2 regions of the Mesorhizobium sp. BAC0120 genome follow, and region 1 is predicted to be linked to the other one. Evidence: riboswitches for the same ligand, from Rfam matches in the RefSeq annotation. Region 1 holds a riboswitch; the other holds the start of a gene.
What was found. A riboswitch is a leader RNA that binds a small molecule or an ion and turns the genes downstream of it on or off. The one in region 1 is predicted to bind thiamine pyrophosphate.
Positions count from the first base shown of each region.

Region 2: another riboswitch for thiamine pyrophosphate. It lies ahead of thiC (phosphomethylpyrimidine synthase ThiC); the one in region 1 lies ahead of thiB (thiamine ABC transporter substrate binding subunit).

Region 1 is NZ_JAWRCU010000003.1:505,946-517,974, reverse strand. It holds gene SAZ10_RS09355 (ABC-F family ATP-binding cassette domain-containing protein) at 1-1,245, opposite strand, end outside; gene SAZ10_RS09350 (thiamine diphosphokinase) at 1,248-1,892, opposite strand; TPP riboswitch at 1,994-2,116, shown strand; gene thiB (thiamine ABC transporter substrate binding subunit) at 2,156-3,151, shown strand; gene thiP (thiamine/thiamine pyrophosphate ABC transporter permease) at 3,417-5,033, shown strand; gene thiQ (thiamine ABC transporter ATP-binding protein) at 5,030-5,767, shown strand; gene SAZ10_RS09330 (M48 family metalloprotease) at 5,956-7,440, shown strand; gene SAZ10_RS09325 (RNA polymerase factor sigma-32) at 7,630-8,490, opposite strand; gene SAZ10_RS09320 (CarD family transcriptional regulator) at 8,756-9,328, opposite strand; gene fdxA (ferredoxin FdxA) at 9,696-10,034, opposite strand; gene SAZ10_RS09310 (RNA-binding S4 domain-containing protein) at 10,289-10,672, opposite strand; gene SAZ10_RS09305 (helicase-related protein) at 10,688-12,029, opposite strand, start outside.
Region 2 is NZ_JAWRCU010000010.1:63,271-75,299, reverse strand. It holds gene SAZ10_RS21435 (FAD-dependent oxidoreductase) at 1-71, shown strand, start outside; gene SAZ10_RS21430 (helix-turn-helix transcriptional regulator) at 115-915, opposite strand; gene SAZ10_RS21425 (DMT family transporter) at 1,010-1,930, shown strand; gene SAZ10_RS21420 (ATP-binding protein) at 1,927-2,829, shown strand; gene SAZ10_RS21415 (hydroxymethylpyrimidine/phosphomethylpyrimidine kinase) at 2,989-3,765, opposite strand; gene SAZ10_RS21410 (thiamine phosphate synthase) at 3,735-4,340, opposite strand; gene SAZ10_RS21405 (thiazole synthase) at 4,337-5,110, opposite strand; gene thiS (sulfur carrier protein ThiS) at 5,114-5,311, opposite strand; gene thiO (glycine oxidase ThiO) at 5,295-6,284, opposite strand; gene thiC (phosphomethylpyrimidine synthase ThiC) at 6,281-8,122, opposite strand; TPP riboswitch at 8,244-8,360, opposite strand; gene SAZ10_RS21385 (amino acid synthesis family protein) at 8,567-9,148, opposite strand; gene SAZ10_RS21380 (helix-turn-helix domain-containing protein) at 9,310-11,109, shown strand; gene SAZ10_RS21375 (flavin reductase family protein) at 11,278-12,029, shown strand, end outside.

The DNA.
Region 1 (12,029 bases):
CGCCAGGATGAGCCGTGCCCGCTCGCCGCCCGACAGTTCGCGCACCGGCGTGCGCGCCTGTTCCGGCTTGAACAGGAAGTCCTTCATATAGGAGACGACGTGACGCTCCTCGCCGTTGACGACGACTGTCTCTCCACGACCGTCGGTCAGGAAATGCGCCAGCGTTTCGTCGGGATCGAAGCGGCGCTTCTGGTCGAGCGTCGCGATTTCGAGATTGGTGCCGAGCCTGATCGTGCCTTCGTCCGGCTGAAGCGCACCGGTGAGCAGCTTCAGGAGCGTCGTCTTGCCGGCGCCGTTCGGTCCGACAAGGCCAATGCGGTCGCCGCGCTGAATGCGGGTCGAGAAGTCCTCGACCACGGTGAGCTCGCCATAGGATTTCGAGACATTCTTCGCCTCGATGACGAGCTTGCCGGATTCTGGGGCTTCGCTGGCTGCCATTGCAACCACACCCTCCGTGCCGCGATGGCTATGGAAGCGCTGGCGCATCGCCTGGAGGTCGCCGAGCCGGCGCATGTTGCGCTTGCGGCGGGCCGTCACGCCGTAGCGCAGCCAATGCTCCTCGCGCACGATCTGGCGGCCGAGCTTGTGCAGCTCGCGTTCTTCCTCCTCCAGCATGGCGTCGCGCCAGGCTTCGAAATGGGCAAAACCCTTGTCGAGCCGCCGCGTCTGCCCGCGGTCGAGCCAGATGGTCGCGCGCGATACCCGTTCCAGGAAGCGTCGGTCGTGCGAGATCAGGATCAGCGCCGACGAAGAGCGATTGAGCTCGTCCTCCAGCCATTCGATGGTCGAAAGGTCAAGATGGTTGGTCGGTTCGTCGAGCAGCAAGATATCCGGCTGGGGTGCCAGCACGCGCGCAAGCGCGGCGCGCCGCGCTTCGCCCCCCGAGAGCGTTGCCGGGTTCTCATCGCCGGTCAGACCGACATGGTCGAGCAGATAGGTCGCGCGGTGCGGATCGTCGGAAGGGCCGAGGCCGGCCTCGACATAGGCGCGGACAGTCGCAAATCCTTCGAAGTCCGGCTCCTGCGGCAAGTAGCGCACGGTCACCGAGGGATGGCGGAACACCTCGCCCTCCTGCGGCTCGACGAGGCCGGCAGCGATCTTGAGCAGCGTCGATTTGCCGGAGCCGTTGCGGCCGACGAGCGCTATGCGGTCGCGAGGCTCAACCTGCAGCGATGCACCGTCAAGCAATGGCGCGCCGCCGAAGGTGAGGCCGATATTGTCGAGCTTCAGGAGCGGTGGAGCCATGATCAGAATGTGGTGCCCGGAAATGGATGCGCAATAAGCATCGCCCGGCCGCCTTGCAGCTCGATGCCGAGCTTGCCGGTGACCTCGTTCGAGATCGTGAGGGACGAGCCGAACGGCATTGCGATGCGGTCAAGCGGCCAGCGGGCACCGGCCACCGACAGGCCGGAGAGGTCCGAAAAGCCGATGATGCTGAACAGCGTTCCGGGTGAGTAGTCGAACTCCGTAGCGCCAGTGAGCAGCGGCCGTCCCTCCTGCCTGCCGTCGGTGAGAATCGTCGGGAAACCTTGCTCGGCGAGCTTCAGCGCCAGCGCCAGATGCAGATATGCATGGTCGGCGCGCGGGCCGCCGAAGGCGCCGGCAAGCACGAAGGAGGTCGCGCCCCTTGCCATGGCAGCCTCGACGGCGAGCTCGCCGTCGGTCCTGTCCTTCTCGGCCGGGAAGGTCTCGCGCGGCACCTCTGCCCAGGCCGCGGCCAGCCCGTCCGGCACCGAGTCGAAATCGCCGCTCCACAGCTCCGGCACGACGTCGAGCGCCCCGGCATGGCGCATCCCGCTATCGGCTGCGACGACGCGCGCGCCGGCAATCTGCCCATCGAGGCGCGGGGTGCGGACGAGATCTCCGCCGAGCAGGATCAGAAAGCGGCTCATAGCGGCGGCCTCTAGCACGCTGCCACAGCCAAGCGAAAGCCGGGAGCGACCTCTACTTGCCAGCCGGCTTGCTTGTTCGCCGGCTCCGATCTAAATCTACCCGCGCTCTAACGGGGTGCCGTCGCGAGATCCGCGCCGGCTGAGAGGCAGTATTGGGGGAACCCGGCCAACCCGCTGAACCTGATCCGGCTCATACCGGCGGAGGGATTAGACGCTCGCTGACAGCGCCTCAATTCCCTTGCAACCGACACAAGGAGGCGCCGATGCGCAAATTGCTTCTCTCTCTGCTCGCGATCTTTGTTGCGCCGGCTGCGGCCGCGCGTGCAGATACGCTCACCGTCTATACCTATGAGAGCTTCACCGCGGAATGGGGCCCCGGGCCGCAGGTCGAGAAGGCCTTCGAGGCAGAATGCGGCTGCGACTTCAAATTCGTGTCGGTGGCCGACGGCGTCGCGTTGCTCAATCGCGTCAAACTCGAAGGCGCATCGACCAAGGCGGATATCGTGCTCGGCCTCGACACGAACCTCACTGCCGAAGCGAAGGCGACCGGGCTGTTCGCGCCGGCCGGCGTCGACGAATCGGCGCTCACCGTGCCGGGCGGGTGGAAAGACGACACCTTCGTTCCCTTCGACTACGGCTATTTCGCGGTGATCTACGACACCGAGAAGGTGTCTACGCCGCCGAAGAGCCTCGCCGAGCTGGTCGACGGCGACCCGAACGTCAAGATCGCCATCCAGGATCCGCGCACCTCGACACCGGGTCTCGGCTTGGTGCTCTGGATGAAGGCCGTCTACGGCGACAAAGCGGCCGAGGCCTGGGGCAAGCTGAAGAAGCGCGTGCTCACCGTCACGCCGGGCTGGAGCGAGGCCTATGGCCTGTTCACCAAGGGCGAGGCGCAGATGGTGCTCTCCTACACGACCTCGCCCGCCTACCACATGATCGCCGAGAACACGGAACGCTACCAGGCGGCACCCTTTGCCGAAGGCCATTATCTGCAGATCGAAGTCGCCGCACAGACCGTGAATGGCGCAAGAAACCCGCTTGCGCAGAAGTTCCTGGCCTTCATGACCAAGCCTGCCTTCCAGGACGTGATTCCGGAGACCAACTGGATGTTCCCGGCCGCCAGGACGGACAAGCCGCTCAACCCGGCTTTCGACAAGCTCGTGAAGCCTGCAAAGACGCTGATCTTCAGCCCGGAAGAGGTCGCGGCCAATCGCAAGGCGTGGGTGGAGGAGTGGCTGAAGGCGATGGGGGAGTGACGGGCCGATAGAGGCGATCCTTGCATGGTCCGCGCCCTGTCGCGCCCCCCTCTGTCCTGCCGGACATCTCCCCCACAAGGGGGGAGATTGGACGGCCGATTTGGTTTCGCCAATCGGCGACGTTGGAGATTGGCGAAACCCTTGATGACAGCCAATCTCCCCCCTTGTGGGGGAGATGTCCGGCAGGACAGAGGGGGGCAACGTAGGGCACCAACCGGCGTAGGTTTCGCGCTCTCCACATCCTTCATCCTCTGCGGCATCCCCGATGCGCCCCGCTAATCGCCCCGAGCCCCGCATCCTCGCCGGCGTTGCGGCCCTCGCGGCAATCGCCATCCTCATCGGCGGCGCCTTGCTCGGCCTTCTCATCGAAGGTGCATCCGACCTTCCTGCCGCTTTCGACGCCCTCGATTCCTATTTCGTCCGCGTGGCGATCTTCACGCTCTGGCAGGCGGCGCTCTCCACATTGCTGTCGGTAGGTCCGGCGATCTTGATCGCGCGGGCCCTGTCGCGGCATCCCGCATTCCCCGGGCGGGGGCTGATCCTGCGGCTCTTCGCGCTGCCACTTGCCTTGCCGGCGATCGTCGCCGCGCTAGGTGTTCTGTCGCTGTTCGGGCGGGCGGGATTTTTTGCGGGCGTGCTTTCGGCGTTCTCGGGAGGCGATTGGCCGGGAATTTACGGCCTTTCCGGCATTCTCGTCGCGCATGTATTCTTCAACCTGCCGCTGGCCACGCGCTTCCTGCTGGAAGCGCTCGACGCGGTGCCGGCCGATCAATGGCGGCTGGCGAGCCAGCTCGGCATGGGCGCCGGGCCGTCTTTCCGGCTGATCGAATGGCCTGCCGTCAGGGCAGGCTTGCCGGGCGTCGCCGGGCTCGTCTTCATGCTCTGCGTCACATCCTTCACCATCGTGCTCACCCTCGGCGGCGGCCCGGCGGCGACGACCCTGGAGGTGGCAATCTATCAGGCGCTGCGCTTCGACTTCGATCCTGCACGCGCGGTGGCGCTCACGCTCGGACAGATCCTGCTCACCCTGGCGACGGTATGGCTGCTCACGCGGCTCGGCCGCGATCCGGCGCGCGAAGCCAATCCCGGTGTTTCGCCGCGCCGATACGTGTCGGTCTCGCCGGCCGAGATGCTGGCGAATGCTGTGCTGATACTGGTGGCGACAGCCTTCGTGATAGGTCCCCTTGCGGCTATCCTGGTGTCCGGCCTTGCCGCCGACCTTGCCCGGCTCGCCGGCGAAGCATCGCTCCAGCGTGCCTGCATCACCAGCCTGACATTCGCCATCCTCTCTGGCCTGATCGCTACGCTCATGTCGCTGGCGCTGGTCGGCGCTCGGCGTGCGCTTGAAGGCAGACGGCGCGGCAAGCGGCGTTCATTGCTCGAGCACGCCGTGGACGCGGGCGCCGGCTTCGTGCTGGTCGTGCCGCCGATCGTCATCGGCGCGGGTTGGTTCGTGCTCGTCCGCCATATCGGCGACGTCTTCCTTATCGCCCCCTTCATGGTGATCGCAGTGAACGCCGTAATGGCGATGCCCTTTGTCGTGCGGGCGATCCGCCCAGCCCACGACGCCGCGGCGGAACGTCACGATCGCCTTGCGGCCTCGCTCGGCATCTCTGGGTGGGATCGTTATCGGCTCGTCGATTGGCCGTCGATCCGCCGGCCGTTGCTCACCGGCTTCGCCTTCGCAATGGCGCTCTCGCTCGGCGACCTCGGCGTCATTGCGTTGTTCGGCAGCGATGCCGTAAAGACGCTGCCCTTCCTTCTCCTCGAACGGATGGGCAGCTATCGCACCGCCGATGCGGCGGGCCTGGCGCTGATCATCGCGCTGGCATGTCTTTCGCTGATGGCGGCGGCGGATCATTTCGGCAAGGAGCGGGCATGAGCGAAGGGGTAGCGGTGCGGCTCGAGGACGTCTCCTTCAGCTATGGCGAACAGGCTTTCAGCTTCGACGTGGCATTCCCTGAGACCACGATCACCGCGGTCCTGGGACCGAGCGGCTCGGGCAAATCGACGCTGCTCAACCTCGTCGCCGGATTCGAGACGCCGCGGCGCGGCCGCATTTTGATCGGCGACGACGATGTAACGATGCTGCCGCCGTCGGCGCGGGCGGTCTCAATGATTTTCCAGGAGAACAATCTCTTTGCCCATCTCGATGTTGCCGCCAATGTCGGGTTGGGCATCTCGCCGGCCCTCAGGCTCACTGTCGCGGATCGCGAGAAGATTGCGGACGCACTCGCCCGCACCGGGCTCGCCGGCAAGGAGAAGCGGCTGCCGCGCGAGCTGTCGGGCGGGGAGCGCCAGCGGGTCGCGCTCGCCCGTGCACTGGTGCGCAACCGGCCGGTGCTGCTGCTCGACGAGCCCTTTGCATCGCTCGGGCCTGCGCTCAGGGACGAAATGCTCGACCTCACCATATCGGTGCAAAAGGAGCGAGGGATGACGACCCTTCTCGTCACCCATCATCCCGAAGACGCGCGGCGTGCCGCGCAAAGAATCGTTTTTCTCGAGAATGGGGTTGTCGCGGCTCAGGACGAAGCGCATCTTTTCTTTGCCGAGAAGAGCCCGGAGGCATTCAGGCGCTATGTCGGTTCCGAACAACGGCCTGCGCAATCACGATAGTTTGCCGCCAGGCAGACATAATTTACACGCAGAAAGCGAAAGTTTGCTTCGCGTTGTTGTATCGATTGCGAGAGTGTTGCTAGAGCGGGGCTGGTTCGGCACGAGCCAATGGCGATGGGGTGCGAGTTGTCCCTGAGAAGCGAAAGGAAGCCGTTCTGCTGCCACGCGTGACGCGCCTCGACTATTTGATGCCACAGGCCCGGTGGAGCTTGCGCTTTGCCGTGGCGGTCTGCACCGCCGCGCTGCTCGCCGGCTGCCAGATACTGGGCATAGGCACCGAAGTCCGCGAGCAGGCGTTCCAACCGTCCAACAACCCGGTCACCTTCGACAATGTCAGCAAGAACGACAAGCTGGTCGAGCTCGCCAAGGGCCAGCATCCGCGCATTCTTGCAACCTATGGCGGTGAATATTCCGACCCCAAGCTCGAGCGTATGGTTGCGAAGGTCGTCGGCAACCTGACGCTGGTTTCGTCCAACCCGACGCAGACCTTCCGAATCACGATTCTCAACTCGCCCAACGTAAACGCCTTCGCCTTGCCCGGGGGCTATCTCTACGTGACGCGCGGCTTGCTCGCGCTTGCCAATGATTCGTCCGAGCTTGCCGCCGTCATTGCGCATGAAATGGGTCATGTGACGGCAAATCACGGCCTGCAGCGTCAGAAGCTGGAAGCCGAGGAAGCGCTGGCCACCAAGGTCGTCTCCGACGTGCTGGGTGAATCACCGACGGCGAAGGCCGCGCTGATCCGCGGCAAGCTCAGGCTTGCCCAATTCTCGCGCAACCAGGAGCTGGAAGCCGACGCCATCGGCATCAAGTCGGCCGGCAGCGCAGGCTACGATCCGTTCGCGGCGGCACGCTTCCTGCAATCGATGCAGGCCTATGCCGACCTGCGAAGCGTCACGGGCGCCTCGGATGCCAGCCTCGATTTCCTGGCGAGCCACCCGAATGCCCCGCAACGCATCGATTTGGCCATGCAGCACGCCCGGCAGTTTGGCGCTCCCGGCATCGGCAATCGCGATCGCGAGCCCTTCCTCGCCGGCGTCGACGGGATGCTGTTCGGCGACACGCCGGACGAGGGCTATGTGCGCGGCACGACCTTCCTGCATCCCAGACTCGGGGTCTCCTTCTCGGTTCCTCAAGGTTTCGTCATCGACAATTCTGCTGCCGCGGTCACTGCGACGGGTCCGGGCGACATCGCGGTGCGCTTCGACGGCGTGGCAATAGACAAGAACATCTCGCTCACCGATTACGTGAAAAGCGGCTGGGTGGCAGGGCTGGAGGAGACGAGTGTCCGCTCCGAGACCATCAATGGCAACGAGGCGGCGATCGCGCGCGCTGCCGCCGGTGGCTGGCGCTTCGACATCACGGTGATCCGTGCCGACGGCCAAGTCTATCGCCTGCTCACTGCCGCTCCGCAGCAGAGCCCACAGCTCGACGATGTCGCGCAATATGTCGGCTCGAGCTTCAAGGTGCTCAGCGCCGCTGAAAAGGCAGCGCTGAAACCGCTGCGCATCAAGGTCGTGACCGTGCAGGCCGGTCAGACGGTCGGCTCGGTGGCGGCCGCGATGAGCGGCGTCGACAAGAAGCTCGAGCTGTTCCGTGTCCTCAACGAGCTCGCCCCCGGCGCCAGCCTGTCGGCTGGTCAGAAGGTGAAGATCATCACCGATCAGTATTGAGCGGGCGCCAAGCAACCGATTGCGCCCTCTCAGCCTGACTGCGGTTGATGCCTGGCGATGTGATGTAGGTTTGCTTGCGGGAGAAGATGCCGGCAGGCAGATGGGGCGGCGCCGACGGTCAAAGTGTCAGGCCGCGCCAGTCCGCCAACGAATCTGCGGCTGCGTCAATCGAATTGCCGCACGGCTTGGTCAGGCCGATTGCGAGACGAAGGCAGGGTTGGCCTTCACCAGGGCCGATTTCAGCTTCTCCATGGCCCGGCTTTCGATCTGGCGCACGCGCTCCTTGGAGATGCCCATTGTCTCGCCGAGCGATTCCAGCGTGGCGCCTTCGTCCTTGAGCCGGCGCTCGCGAATGATCTGAAGCTCGCGCGGGTTGAGCACGCCGAGCGCATCGTTGAGCCATATCGAGCGGCGCTCCACATCGATCGTCTCTTCGGCGATCTCGTCCGGACGAGGCTCGTCGGAGACAAGGAAATCCATGCGGTCCGCAGCGGTGTCGTCGACCAGCGGAGCGTTGAGCGATGTGTCCGGCGCGGACAGGCGGGAATCCATCATCGCCACATCAGCGATGGGGACGCCGAGGGTGGTCGATATCTCCTCGTACAACGATGTCGAAGAACGCGTTTCCGGCCCCCGCGCAAGCCGTGCCCGCAGACGGCGCAGGTTGAAGAACAGGGCTTTCTGGGCCGAGCTGGTGCCACCGCGCACAATCGACCAGTTGCGCAGGATATAATCCTGGATCGAGGCCCTGATCCACCATGTGGCATAGGTTGAGAAGCGGACCTCTCGCTCCGGCTCGAACCGTGCGGCCGCCTCGAGCAGGCCGACATGGCCCTCCTGGATCAAATCACCGATCGGCAAGCCGAAATGACGGAACTTGGCCGCCATGGAGATCACCAGCCTCATATGGGCTGTGGCAATACGGTTCAGCGCCTGCTGGTCGCCGTCTTCCTTCCATCGCACGGCAAGGTCCCGTTCCTCCTCCCTGTCCAGGTAAGGCGCTGCCAAAGCAGCGCGGATCAAGCTTCGCTTGGCCAGGTCGTCCCTCATCGAGAACCCCCGATTTTGCGAGATGAGAATAACTAAGGCTATCGCAAGTCACATCCTTCGGCTGGACCTGGGTCCGACGCCGGAACGCAACCCTGCTGAATCCCGAACGCTTGCGGAGGGAAATCGTTCCAAGCTCCGGATAGGACTTTCGGATTAGTGCCGCTATTTTGAAGCCCTTGGAGGAGTCCGATTCCTGGGCCCTAAAAGCAGAGACCCGGCGCGGTGGCCGGGTCTCGAACGCGTAGTGCCGAAGAGAGGCCCTTGCTTACGCCGCCTCTTCCTGCTCCGTCTCTTCGTTGTCGGCCTTGGCGCCACGACGCGGGCCCTTGTTGAGATTGACCTCGATCAGGCGAACCGCCTCGGTCTCCGACATCTTGTTCACGGCAGCGATTTCGCGCGCCATGCGGTCGAGGGCAGCCTCGTAGAGCTGGCGCTCGGAGTAGGACTGCTCGGGCTGGTTGTCGGCGCGATAGAGATCACGTACGACTTCCGAGATCGAGATCAGGTCACCGGAGTTGATCTTGGCATCATATTCCTGCGCGCGGCGCGACCACATGGTGCGCTTGACGCGTGCGCGGCCCTGCACGACTTTCAACGCACGGTCGACATAATCGGTCTCGGACAGCTTGCGCATGCCGATCGAGGTCGCCTTTGCCACCGGCACCTTGAGCCGCATCTTGTCCTTCTGGAAATCGATGACGAACAACTCGAGCGAATGGCCCGCCACTACCTGCTCGTCGATGGCCACGATCTGGCCGACGCCATGCGCCGGATAAACGATGAACTCGCCGGTCTTAAAGCCATGACGCTGCGCCGACTTTTTCTGCTGAATTGCCATTACGCCCTGTACTCCTGTTCAGCCGCCGGCACTCCCAGCCGACGGAACTAATGGGCCGTCAGACGGCCCCGATCAATGCCGCAAGGCACGCGAAGAGCCTCGGAGAATCTTGAGCCGGCCAGCTACAAAAAAGACGCAACCGGCTCAGGTTGCCCTGGTCCCGAACGAGAACTTCGCTTTGCAATGAATAACGCTTCCGCGCCCTGAATCGATGCTGTGCCACTGGCAGGTTTCAGACTTCTACCACAAAAAGGTGGAAGAATCAACAATTTGCTTGTGGAAACGAAAGCAGCACGTCTCGCGGCGCGACCGACGCTTAACGCGAGTAGCAAATTCAGGTGGTAGCTGTTCTACCAGCGGTCGTGTGTCAGTCGCCTTCTCCAGGCTTCTCGGAGAAGAATTTCTCGAATTTACCTTCCACGCCGTCATATTCCTTGGCGTCGGCCGGCGGCTCCTTCTTCGATGCGATGTTCGGCCATTTCTCGGCGTATTCGGAATTGATCTGCAGCCACTTCTCAAGTCCGGGCTCGGTGTCCGGCTTGATCGCATCGGCCGGGCACTCGGGCTCACACACGCCACAATCAATGCATTCGTCCGGATGGATGACGAGCATGTTCTCGCCTTCGTAGAAACAGTCGACCGGGCAAACCTCTACGCAGTCCATGTACTTGCACTTGATGCAGTTGTCGGTGACGACGTAGGTCATGGGGAATGCTCCCAGGCAGTCCGTATCCGGTCTCGGTCGCGCGTGAGGTAGCGACTTTGCCGGTTGATGGCAAGGGCAGTGATCCTGCCCTATCAGCCAATGGAAGAACGTCTTTGCCGCGACATGATCACCTAAGAAATCGACCAGAGCGCGATGAATGGAACAGAGCCATTTATCGCGCTCCAGCTTTTGTGGGCATGATCGGATCTGCAACTTCCGGGATCATGCCGCAGGCCGATCGGCCTTGCCCGCCATCAATCGTCGGGAAGGAGCCTGTCCGTCTGGCGCCGTTCCTTCTTCGTCGGCCTGCCGGAACCGCTTTCGCGCAGCGGCGGGGTGGCATCCGGAGGGGCTGATCGATCGGCGGCCGGCGGGCTGACATCCTCATACAGCCGGCGCGCCTCCTCGGCCGGACCGCGGCGAGTTCCGCAGGCGGTGACGCGATAGACCAGGACGCGCCGGTCGAGCGTGATGGTCAGCACGTCGCCCGGCTTCACGCCGTGTGCGGCCTGCTCGACCTTGTCGCGATTGACGCGTACGCGCCCCGCCTGAACCAGCTTCGCCGCCAGAGAGCGCGATTTGACGACGCGTGCAAAAAACAGCCATTTGTCGATGCGCTGGCGTTCTTCGCCACTCATCTGGCCAGGAGCCACCTATTTCTTGAGCTGGTCGCGCAAAGCGGCGAGTTTGGCGAAAGGTGAATCGGGATCAAAGCGCGGGCTACGTTCCTCGCGCTTGTCGGTCGACCACGTCTTGCCGCGCTCGCCGGCATTGCGAGTATTCTTGTTGCGCCCAGCAAACCCTTCCTTGCCCCTGCGCTCGTCATCCCGGCGCTCGCCTTCGCGGCGGTCGCCGGTGCGCCGGCCCTCCTTGCCGAACTTGCGATCGAAGCGTTCCTTGCCGCCATCGTCCCGTTCACGTTGCGGGCGTCCGTCTCGCCGGCCCGGCTGCGTTTGACGGGCGCCATCGGCAGATGGCGCTTCGCCATGACGGCTCGTATCGCGGCCGCGCATCTCGGCCGAGCGGCCATGACCGCGGCCGCGCTTTTCCTGGCGATGGGAGGGCCGCTCGAAACGGCCGGGCCGCCAGATCAGGATCGGCTTGGGCTCTTCGACCGGTTCGGCGGGTACTGCAGCGGCGCTGCTGTTCTCTGCGGAGACAACCTCGCCCGCATCGGCCTCCAGCACATGCTGATCCACCGAAGCGGCAGGAGATGGAGCGGCTAGATCAGGGCCTGCGGCCCCGATCCCTTGCGCCGGCACGCGATCTTCCCGCGAGGGGGCCGCGAAACCGTCTGCTCCCTCGAGCGCGGCATCCTCACCCTCGGCTGCCTCGGCCTGCAGCTCTGCAGCCTCTTCAGGATGAGCGTGGCTGATGAAGCTTTCCGGTACCGTGAGCGCTTCGCCGGCATGATCATGATGCGGCGGCTCGGCCAGCTCCGGTCTGTCGAAAGGCTCCGTGTCGTGCTGCACCATTTCCTCGGTGATCGGTCCGGTTTGTGGCGCCGGGATATGTTCCCCTTCGCCGGCCAGCGCAGCATCTTCGCCCTCGGCCGCCTCGGCTTGCAGCGCGGCCGCCTGTTCCGCCTCCGCCCGGGCGGCCGCCTCGGTTTCCGCCTTGGCGGCGGCTTCCGCCGCGGCCCTTGCAGCCTCGGCGGCAGCGCGCGCCGCCTCGTCGAGGGCGGCCAGCTTCGCTTTCACCTCGGCAGCAGGCTTTGCGTCGGCGCGATAGCCGAGCCCCTTCAAGACCTCTTCCATATCGTCGGCGGTCGCGCCAAGGATTGACATCATTGGTGGCGTGACCGTGAAACTGCTGCCGTCGAAGGCGCCGTCGGGACGCTGGCCCTGTCCGGGCCTCCAGGCGAGCGTCGGCCGAATCAGATCCGCAAGGCGCTCCAATATGTCGACGCGCACGGCGCGCCGGCCAAGCACACGGAAGCCGGCGAGCTTATAAAATGTGCGGTCGAAGGTTGTGTCGACGACGACAGAGGTGCGA
Region 2 (12,029 bases), on a different contig from region 1:
TCGCCTCGATCTTCCGGGATGTCGGAAGCCTCGAAGCCGAAGTGGCGATGGAGCGTGCATTGCCTGTGTAAACTTTGGGACCAGGTTTCTTCCTGCAGGTCCGCTGCCTGTCGACTAGAGTTGCAAGCGGATGCTGCCTGTAGATTGGTAGAACTCGGACGGCGGCTTTCCGAAATGACGCCGGAACATCGCGGTGAACGCGCTCTGGCTGGCATAGCCGCAGTCGAAGGCCACATCGATGACGCGCTTACCGGCCGCCAGCCCCTGAAGAGCAAACAGAAGCCGAGCCTGTTCACGCCATTGCGCGAAGGTCATGCCTGTCTCCTTGACGAAGAGCCGATGGACGGTCCTGGCCGTCACATTTAGGCGCTTTGCCCATTCACCAGCGGTCGAGACATCGGAAGGGTGTTCATTGATCGCCTCGCAGATGAGCTTGACGCGCAGGTCGCGTGGCGTCGGAAGGTGCAGCGGCAATACATCCGATACCTGCACCTCGTCAGCAAGCAGACGCATGAGGCGATCATCGCGGCTGCCGTCCTGATAATCGAGCGGTATCCGAACCGCCGCGACGATCAGTTCGCGCAGGAGCGGCGATACCTCGATGACACAGCTTCTCGTCGGCAGGTGGTGGACCGCCGTCGCATCTATGAAGACGGTTCTGATCTTGACCGCGCCCGACATCTTCACATCATGCTTCAGCCCGGCCACCAGCCATAGCGCCCGGTTCGGCGGGACGATCCAGTATCCTTCCGCCGACCGCACGATCATCACGCCTGCGATCGCGTAGAGGAGCTGACCGCGTGGATGGACATGCCAACCCGTCGAGGCTCCATCCGGGTAATCGACTTCCATCGCAGCCATGGCGCGCGGCGTGTCGTGAAACTCCAGGTGCTTCCGGGTGAGATCGCTCGTCATGTCCCAAACTCTACAGCATGGGTCATCTTAGAGCGATACCGACGAACCATTGAACGGTACTCGTGCTTGTCAACGCAACGATACGAATGCCGCAATGAAGTCCAAGCTCGCCTACCTGTTTCCCTTCTTCGCCATCGTCCTCTGGTCCGGCAACGTGATCGTTTCCAGACTATCCGCCCGCACCATCGGGCCGGAGGCGATCACCTTCTATCGTCTGCTGCTCGCGGTCTTGCTGATGAGCACCTTCGTCGCCGTTCCCGCCTGGCGAAACCGCTCCGTCATCTGGCCGCATCTCGGGCTGTTCCTCATTCTCGGCTTTCTGGCAATGTGCCTGTTCCAAAGCCTGTCTTATCTGGCGGCCGAAACCACCACAGCCACGAACATGGCCGTGATCACTGCGCTGACGCCGCTGCTAACGGTGGCGTTGAGCGCGGTCCTGCTGAACGACACGCCGACCGTCGGCATGGTCGGCGGCGGCATCCTGTCGCTCGTCGGGCTGGTCTATCTGATCAGCGCGGGCGATCCCGCGGCGCTGGTGCGCGACGGGGTGCATCTCGGCGATCCGCTGATGTTGCTGGCGGCGATCGTCTATGCGCTTTACGGTGTGCTGCTGAAGCGCTGGAACCTGCCGGTCACGGGCTGGCAATCGACCTACATGCAGGCCCTCTGCGCGCTCGTCATCATGTTTCCCGCCTTCCTCGCGACGCCTGCACCGATGCGGGCGCTGAACGCCGAAACCTTGCCGCTCATCGCCTATGCCGGCGGGCTGGCCTCGGTCATCCTGCCGTTCCTGTGGGTCCGCGGCGTCCATATCCTCGGGCCGAACCGCTGCGCGCTGTTCATGTATCTGCTGCCGGTCCTGACCGCTCTTGCAGCGATCGTCCTGCTGGGAGAGCCGGTGCGGGCCTATCATGTGATTGGGGGCGGGACCGCACTGGCTGGTGTCGCCTGTGCCGAGATATTGCGCCGGCCGTTGCGCCGCAGCGCTGCCGTCAGACCCGACGTCGTCAAATGATGAAGATCGAGGGCACGACGACCGAACATGGCAATCGGGACGTACTGCTGCGGATCGCGGAGGCTTTGGAGCGCCTGGCGCCGCCGGTTCGTCCGTCCGGTCTCGAAGAGATCGCCGAAGGCTATCTGTGGCTGCCGGGCGAAACGCGATTGAAACCCGTTTCCCACATATCCCGGATCGACATTGAGCTTCTCAAACGCGTGGACAGCCAGCGGGAAACCCTGCTCGACAACACGCGGCGTTTTGCGCGCGGCGAACCGGCGAACAACGCGCTGTTGTGGGGCGCACGCGGCGCGGGGAAATCGTCCCTCGTCAAGGCGGTCCACGCCGCGATAAATCAGGAGCGTCCAAAGGAGCACACTCCAGTTGCACTGGTGGAGATCCAGCGAGAAGACATCGGGACGCTACCGGAATTGCTGGCATTGCTCGAAGGCGAAAGGAAGCGGCGGTTCATCCTGTTCTGTGACGATCTTTCGTTCGACGCGGGCGATCCCGCCTACAAGTCCCTGAAGACCGTGCTCGACGGCGGCATCGCCGGACGGCCGGAGAACGTGATTTTCTACGCTACGTCGAACCGGCGGCACATCCTCGCCCGCGACATGATCGAGAACGAGCAGGCTACGGCGCTCAACCCGGGCGAGGCGGTTGAAGAGAAGGTATCGCTCTCGGATCGGTTCGGGCTGTGGTTGGGCTTCCACAACATTGATCAGGACGGCTATCTCGACATGGTACTCGGCTATGCCGAACATCTTCGCCTTCCCATCGAAGCAGAGGAATTGAAACGTCGCGCGCTGGAATGGGCCATGCAACGCGGCTCCAGTTCGGGGAGAACCGCTTGGCAGTTCATTCAAAGCTTGCCTGCGAAACCGTCAAAACCAGAGAATGCACGGCTGAACTGACCTGAGCGACACAGTAGAGGGCAATCGGCGGGGTGTATTCGAACCGCTATGTCGCGACAGTTTCGCTGCTTCCGGCGCGAGCGGCGGTGCGGCAGAAGTTCTTCCGCTGATGTCTGAGAGCGGCGCCTTTCCAAGAGGGATTCTGCTGGGAATGGAAAATCAAACGGTGCAGTCGAGTCTTTCGAGAACATATTGCTTGGCCTTGCGTACGCTTGCGTCCAGTGACTGACCGAGCGCGAGGCCGGCGGCGATGGCGCTGGAGAGCATGCAGCCAGTGCCACGCATTTCTCGCGCGAGGCGCGGCGCGGCAAAGCGAAGGGCAGGGCGGCCTGGCTGCAGCAACATGTCGATGGCCTCCGCGCCGGCTGCGTGGCCGCCTTTGACGAGTACAGCCGTCCCGGCGGCCCGCGACAATTCCTCGCCCTGACGGCAGGCGGTCGCTTCGTCGGTTGCCATCGTCGACCCGGTCAGTCCTGCCAGTTCCATCAGGTTCGGCGTGAGGAGCCGGCAGAGCGGCATGAGATCATGGCGCAATGCGTCGATGGCTCCTTCCGCAATCAGCGGCCGACCGGAAGAGGAGACGAGGACGGGGTCCAGCACCACTGGGATGTCCGCCCGATCGCGCAGGATCGACACGACTGCAGCTATCGCCTCGTCCGTGCCGAGCATTCCGATCTTGACCGCCTTCACGTCGTCGGCGCCAAGCGCGGCACGCATCTGATCGGCGATCAAACTGGCCGGCATAGGTTGGATCCGGCTGACGGACGAATGGGTCTGAACTGTGACGGCCGTCACCGCAAAGGCTGACCTGAAGCCGTGCGCGGCTATCGTCTCGATGTCGCGGCTCAAGCCGGCCCCGCCGCTGGAATCGGTTCCCGCGATGACCAGCACGTGCGGCTCAGCGTTCATCGCCAGGGCGCCGTCGCTTCCAGCCATTCACGCGTGCGCGCTTCCGGATCGGCGTTGCGGGTTATGTCGGTTACCACCGCGGCGCTGTCGGCGCCGTGCGCGAACACGCCGGCAAGCCGATCCGGATTGAGGCCGCCGATCGCCACCAGTGGCAGCGGCGCAACAAGCCTCTTCCATTCGGTGATGCGCTCCAGCCCTTGCGGCGCCCATCTCATCTTCTTCAGGATGGTGGGATAGACCGGGCCGAGGGCCACGTAGTCCGGCGCGGCGTCGAGCGCGGTTGCAAGCTCGCCGTGGTCGTGCGTAGAGAGGCCCAGTCTGACGCCCGCGAAATGGATCGCCGCGATATCGGCATGGGCCAGGTCTTCCTGGCCGAGATGGACGAAGTCACAGCCCTCATCGAGGGCGAGCCGCCAGTAGTCGTTGATGACGAGGGTGCAGCCGAAACGGGCGCAGATCGACTTTGCCCCGCGAATTTCGGCGCGCAACGCCCGTCTTTCCATGTTCTTGATGCGCAGTTGCACGAGCTTCACGCCGAGCGGCACCAGCCGCGCGATCCAATCGACGCTGTCGACGATCGGATAAAACGGATCGAGCTTCACGAGAACACCGCTTTGCCGATCGTGGGCGTGGACGGGACGGCCATGTCGCGCGGCTCCAGAATGCCGGCCTGCCAGGCGAGCCGGCCGGCCTCGATGGCCTTTGCGAAGGCGACCGCCATGGCGGGCGGGTCGCCAGCCTGGGCGACAGCCGTGTTGAGGAGCACGGCGTCATAGCCGAGCTCCATTACCGTCGCCGCGTGGGACGGCCGGCCGATGCCGGCATCGACGATCAGCGGCACGTCGGGGAAATGGCCGCGCAGGGAGCGCAGCGCGTCGATGTTGAGGGGTCCCTTTGCCGACCCGATCGGCGCACACCATGGCATCAGCACCTGGCAGCCGGCATCGAGGAGACGCTCGGCGACGACGAGGTCGTCCGTCGTATAGGGGAAGACGGCAAAGCCGTCCCCGCTCAGGATCCGCGCTGCCTTTACGAGCTCGAACACGTCGGGCTGCAAAGTATCGTGATTGCCGATCACCTCGAGCTTGATCCAGTTGGTGCCGAACACGTCGCGTGCCATGTGGGCCGTCATGACGGCGTCTTTTACCGAATGGCAGCCGGCGGTGTTGGGGAGCACCGCAGTGCCAAGCGATTGGACGAGGGACCAGAATTGCCCTCCGTTCTTGCCGCCCGCGCTCTCACGGCGGAGCGAAACCGTGAGGACGGACGCGCCTGATGTTCTCACCGCTTCGCCGAGAACGGCCGGCGAGGGATAATGGGCGGTGCCGAGCAGCAGGCGCGAGGGAAGCTCCTTGCCGTAGAGGGTGAGCATGATTCAGCCGCCTTTCATCGGAGAGAGAATTTCGATCCGGTCGCCCTCCGACAGCTGGCATCCGGGCCGCTCCTTTGCCGGCACGACCTCGCCGTTCAGCGCAGTCGCCAGCCAGTTGCCCTCGTAGTCGAGCTCCCTGAGCAGCGCGGCGAGCGTCGCTGCCGACACGTCTCGCGTCTGGCCGTTAACGATGAGCTTCATAGAGCAACTCCCTTGCCGGCTGACTGTCGAAGATCATGTCCGCCGCTCGTTCGGCCATGGCGGGCGCCAGCAGGAAGCCGTGCCGGTAGAGGCCGTTCACGCTGATCGTCCTGCCTGCTCGTTCGATACGAGGCAGGTTGTCCGGATAGGCAGGGCGGATGCCGACGCCGGTCTCGACGATCTCGGCTTCCGCAAATGCCGGATTGAGGCTGTAAGCGGCGTTGAGCAGCTCCATGATCGAGCGGACGGTGATGGGCCCCGCGGCGTCGCTCTCGATCATTGTCGCGCCGACCATGAAATGGCCGTTGCCGCGCGGCACGACATAGATCGGAAACCTCGGATGGAGCAGCCGGACTGGCCGCGACAGCACCATGCCGGGCGCGCGTAGCACCAGCATCTCTCCGCGCACGCCGCGCAATGCTGCATCCGATCCAATCCGGGCAGCGCCCGTGCAGTCGGCAATCACGTCGAAACCGGCCTCGGCAATCCCCTCGGGCCCTTCGAAGGCGACCCCCAGCCCGACAAGCTTGCATTCTAGCCGCGTCAGGACCTGCCGCGGATCGAGATGTGCTTCCTCGGTGAAGAAGAGCGCGCGACGGAAGCGGCCGGTGAGCGCCGGCTCCAATTCGGCGAGCTTGTCCTGGCCGAGCCATATGAAGCCGGCCGTGCGGGCGGCGAAACGGTCGAGTTCGCCGAGGTCGCGTGCCGCGCTTACGACGACCGTGCCGTTGTGCGTGACGCTTCCAGGCAGGGCTCTTTCCCACCAGTCGGCCGCGCCGAGACCCAGCGCGAGGACGGCCTCCTCGGCCGTCTCGCGTTCGCAGTAAGGGGCGAGCATGCCGCCGGCGAACCACGATGCCGTCTCCTCTTTGCCGTGCCGCCTGTCGACCACCGTGACGGCCGCCCCGCGGGTCGCCAGCGCGTGGGCGAGGGTGAGGCCGGCGACGCCGGCCCCTTTCACCAGCGCTTTCACGGCTGCCGCTCCTGGCTGACGGCATCCTCCGTCCCGACCGGCATGTAGAGGCCGCCGCCGCGGCGGTATTTTTCCGCCATCGCCGCCATGCCTTCCTTGCGTTCGCCCTCCTGCCGGGCAGCTTCGCGAATGTCCTGCGAGATCTTCATCGAACAGAATTTCGGGCCGCACATCGAGCAGAAATGCGCGAGCTTGTGCGCCTCCTTGGGCAAGGTCTCGTCGTGGAAGGATCGCGCCGTGTCGGGATCGAGCGACAGGTTGAACTGGTCCTCCCAGCGGAACTCGAAACGGGCGCGGGAGAGCGCATCGTCACGAAGCCTCGCTGCCGGGTGCCCCTTGGCCAGATCGGCCGCGTGCGCCGCTATTCTGTAGGTGATGACGCCAGTTTTCACGTCGTCGCGGTCAGGCAGGCCGAGATGTTCCTTTGGCGTGACGTAGCAGAGCATGGCCGTGCCGAACCAGCCGATCATGGCCGCGCCGATGCCGCTGGTGATATGGTCGTAGCCCGGCGCGATGTCGGTCGCGAGCGGCCCAAGCGTGTAGAAGGGCGCCTCGCCGCAGGCCGCGAGCTGCCGGTCCACATTCTCCTTGATCTTGTGCATTGGAATATGACCCGGTCCCTCGATCATCACCTGGCAGTCCTTGGCCCAGGCGATCTTAGTCAGCTCTCCCAGCGTCTCCAGCTCGGCAAATTGCGCCGCGTCATTGGCATCGGCGATCGAGCCGGGGCGCAGCCCGTCTCCCAGCGAGAAGGCCACGTCATAGGCTCTCGCGATGTCGCAGATCTCCTCGAAGCGCTCGTAGAGGAAGCTCTCCTTGTGATGGTGGAGGCACCACTTGGCCATGATCGAGCCACCGCGGCTGACAATGCCGGTGACGCGGTCGACGGTAAGCGGGATGTGGGGGAGCCTTACCCCGGCATGGATGGTGAAATAGTCGACGCCCTGCTCGGCCTGCTCGATCAACGTGTCGCGGAAGATCTCCCAGGTGAGATCCTCCGCGACGCCGCCGACCTTCTCCAGCGCCTGATAAATCGGCACGGTGCCGATCGGCACCGGCGCGTTGCGGATGATCCAGTCGCGGATGTTGTGGATGTTGCGCCCGGTCGACAGGTCCATGACCGTGTCGGCGCCCCAGCGGATCGCCCAAACCATCTTCTCGACCTCCTCGCCCATCGAGGAGGTGACGGCGGAGTTGCCGATATTGGCGTTGATCTTCACCAGGAAATTGCGGCCGATGATCATCGGCTCCGATTCCGGGTGGTTGATGTTGGAGGGGATGATCGCTCGCCCGCGCGCCACCTCGTCGCGCACGAATTCAGGGGTCACGAAATCGGGGGTCGCGGCGCCGAAACTCTCGCCGTCACGGCTTGTCGCGGCGATGAGCCGCTCCCGACCGAGGTTCTCCCTGATAGCGACGAATTCCATCTCAGGCGTCACGATGCCGGCGCGGGCATAGGCAAGCTGGGTGACCGCCTTGCCGGCCTTCGCCCGCAGCGGCCGGTGCCGGACCGGAAATTCCGGCGTCAGCCGGTCGCCCGAAACGAAGCCGTTGTCTTCGGGGCGGACCGCCCGGCCGCCGTCTCGCTCGACGTCGCCGCGGCCGACGATCCATTCCTGGCGAATGCGGGGAAGTCCCTTGTCGATTTCGATCGCTGCATCGGGATCGGTGTAAGGGCCTGAGGCGTCGTAGACGGTGACCGGCGGCTCGCCGGCCGTCGGATGCAGCGCGATCTCGCGCATCGGCACGCGAATCCCGGGGTGAAGCTGACCTGCTCTATAGACCTTGCGCGACGCCGGAAGCGGGCCGGTGGAAATCGTGGGCGTGACGGCGTTCATGTGAGGCTCCTTTGCTCGACTGCAACGGAGACCCAGTTCGGCGGTATGAGGAGAAGGCACGCTTGGGCGATGGCAGGAGCGAGGTCGCCTGCCGGATTTTTCCCGTGATGTCGGTTCGGTATGCCAAGCGCATTCACCATCCCTACGCCAGCGTGAACTGGATCAGGTTCGACGGGTCACTGCGCTGCCGAAGCCAGCAGTATCTCAGCCCCTTGTCGGGACTCCCCAGGTGGAGCGCATAGGGTGGACGCGCGCGGCCGGCCTGTCAACCCGTGCGGGAACTGTCCATCTGTCCAGACAAATCTGCGCAGGCCAGGGCCGGACGCTCTGCTGCCAAGACGTGTCTTCAGGCAGCTTGCGCAGCATATTGGACGTAGAGGTCAGCTTTGCGGATTGCTGAAAGCAGAGCTCATCGGCGACAAGCGGGGAGTGTCGCGTACGACACTACGTCGCGCGCTCCCGCTCCATCTCTGTCATGTCCTGGAAACGGTCCGCAATGCGGGGGTGGACTCGGCCACCATCCGCCGCACCAATAGCTACGACGATCTCGTCAGCCGCCGGGCCGTCGGCGATTTGGAAGTTGGCGGTGATGAAATGCGAGCGACGGCCGTTCTCGCTCTTGTGCATCATCGGCAGCGACAGCAGCGCGCCTGGCGCATTGCGGGTGTTGCAGAATTCTAGATAGGTCGTGCCGCCTACGGCGTCGCGGAAGACATTGCCGAAGCGCAGCGTGTGAATCATGGCGGAGGCATGCTCGATTTCGCCGGCGATGCCAACGGACGCGGCCTTGCCGTAGCTCTCGATGCGTTCTGCAGGCATAAGGCCGAGCAGGCGACGTGTAAGTTCATGTCCGAGCCGAGGCGCGATCGCCACGATCTCCGGACGCAGATTCTCAACGAATCCACGCCCTGCCCAAGGGTTGGCCAAAACAGCGGCCACGACGATCGATGTCACCGGCCTCGAAGCCGCCTTGCCGCCTTCGACATGTACTTCCTCGATGAAGGTGCAGACTTTTCGCAATTCCATGATTTGGCGCCCTGTTGGTGGAAGCCTAGCCTATTGAGGACCAATGGACAGGTATTCCTCCGGATCGTAGGAAGAATCGGCGTGCGCACCGCTTGGAAGCGGTGTAGCGTTCGTTTATCCGCGACGGCTTAGTTGACCCTTCGCGAGGCGCAAGACCGGGCGTGAACCACGAGTCGCAAATACTCTCGTTGCGGGACGCCGCCAGCCTCATCAATTCGGGCGGCGATCTCCAGTCCGTGCTGCGCGACCTCGTGCTGGCGGCCTGTCGTCATGCCAAATGGACCTTGGGCTCGATCATGAGCATCGATGCGCCCCATGGTCATGCCTATGTCATCGTGCGCCATGACCCGACGCTGATTCAGCGCGCTTTGCCGGACCGCTGGGAACTCGCCACCAGTCCTTCGATCGTAGCCCTCAATCGCAACGAACCCGTCTATATCAGGGACGCGCGCGTATCCGAGGAGTTTCCGGGTTACCGTCGAGAAGCATTCGAGCGCGACTACCGCAGCGTGCTGGTCATGCCTATGAATTGCGTGGACGAAGACGGCCGCCCGATGGTGCTGACCGTCGTCTCGCGTGAAATCACCGAAGTGACGGCCGAGGATATCGCCTTCATTGGCATGATCGTGCATCTCGGTGAGATCGCAGTGGAGAAGCAGCATCGTCTGCGCCAGGAGAAGGAGGCTGGCAGGCATCTGCAGCGCGCTTTGCTGGCGCATACCACGCTTCTGCAGCAGGCTCTGTCGGATGGGTCCGTCGTCTCGCTCGCCGAAAAGGTAAGCGAGTTTCTGACCAATCCGGTGGTGGTGATCGATTTCCACGCCAACCTGGTCGTTGCCGGACGCTCGCCGAGCGAAGCGCATTTCGATGCCGCGTCCTGGCAGCAGGCCGTGGGTGGCACACTCAATCGGCAGATATTCAAGGTCGCGCGCGGTGCCTCGGAGGCCCGCCAGAACGAGACCCTGTTCGTGGATGACGGCAGGCATCGGCTCAAGCTATCGATGCGCATCGAGCCGCTTACCATCGATGACGAAGTGGTTGGTGCGCTGATGATTTTCCCGACGCCGCAGCAGTCCGGCCAGCTCGACCAGATGCTGCTCGACAGCGCCAAGTTCGCGCTCAGCGTGCAAATGATGCGCAGCTTCGTTCGCTTCCGCTTCGAGACCAGATCCCTGACTGAACTGTTCCTGGAGGTGATCGAGCGCCGCTGGCGTGACGAGGCCGATATCGTCAATCGTGCGCGCCGGCTGGGCCTCGATCTGACGGCCGCCCAGAAGATGATCGTCATCGATCTCGCCGAGCACGCGAAGGGTGGCGCCGCCGGACTTGCCGATCCTCACCATGCGCTTGTGCGCCTGCTTCAGCAGGCTGGCATTGCGGGGACGGCTATCGCGATGGAAGACGGCCTTGTCTGTCTCGTTCCGGCTGAGTTGGGCGAGGACGATGTGCGTGTCGGTAAACTGCCGCAAAGGATCGCTTCGGAGCTTGGCCGCTATTTCGAGCGCGAACCGGTGGTCGTGGTTTCCGAGAATTGTGCAGGGCTGGCCAATTATCCGGTCGCCTGGGAGCGATGCCGCCGCATGATCCGGATCGGCCGCTCCTTTGGGCGCACCGGTGTCTTCGCCAGCCAGGACTTTGGCCCTCTACCGATGCTGGTCGCCGCCGCCGACGCTCCCGACGTGCGCGACTTCGTCAGGGAAAGCGTCGGCGCGTTGATCGAGCACGATCGGGAACACGGCACGCCCTATCTGGACACGCTGTTTGCCTTTGTGCGCGAAGGCTGCCGTAGCCAGGCCTGCGCCGACTCCATGGGCCTTCACGTCACCACCTTGCGCTACCGCCTGTCGCGCATCGAGGAACTGTTCGGAATCCGGCTCGACACGCCCGAACGGCGCTTCGCGGTCGAGCTGGCGATCCGTCTCAGCGGCATCATCGACAGCCACGCGCCGGCGCTCCGTTAGAACGTCTCCCCCTGTTATCGACTGATGCCGCGGTACAGCCGGCACTTACGTGTCCTGCTTACACTTGCTCAGGATGGAAGCAGCACGTTGCGACATCCTTCCTATAAATCGGAGGAAGAACCGGCACCGGCTCCTGCCTAGCCTTCGTCCATCTCATGGAGGAAGGCAATGACGGACGAAGTGGCCGCGGCAAAAGGGACGATCGATCCGATCGCCTTGCGTCGCGCCTTCGGCACCTTCGTAACCGGTGTCACGGTCATCACCACGCGCGACGCCGGCGGCAATCCCCGGGGCATGACCGCCAATTCCTTCACCTCCGTCTCGCTTGACCCGCCGTTGCTCCTGGTCTGCGTCGGCAAGTCGGCGTCGAGCTTTGCGGCATTCAATGAAACACGGTCCTTCGCGGTCAATTTTCTGCACGAGGGCCAAGCGGACGTCGCGGCGGTATTCGCGTCGAAATCTGCGGACAAGTTCCAGTGGGTGAACCATGATCGCGTCAACACGGGCGCGCCGGTCCTCACCGACAGCCTGACATGGTTTGATTGCACCGTTCACGAGCGCATTGAGGCCGGCGATCACATCATCCTGATCGGCCAGGTGCAGGCCTTCGGAACCAGCCCCTCGGCGCCGCTCGGATTCTGCCGCGGCCGCTACGCCAGTGTGAAAGATCCGCTGCCGACCGGTTGGCTGGCCTCGCAGGATATGATCATCGGCTATCTGGTCGAAGCGGGCGATCGCATCCTGTTGCGTGTCGACGGCAAAGGCGGCTGGGTGCTGCCGACGGCGCGGCGCCGCAAGGCGGATAGCAGACTGGTGCTCGATGGTGGAGAGGCGCTGAGCCTCGTCCCTGAAAACACCTTCCTCTATTCGGTGTTCGACGTCGCCGACAGCGACCCTGGCTATCTGATCTACCGGGCCGA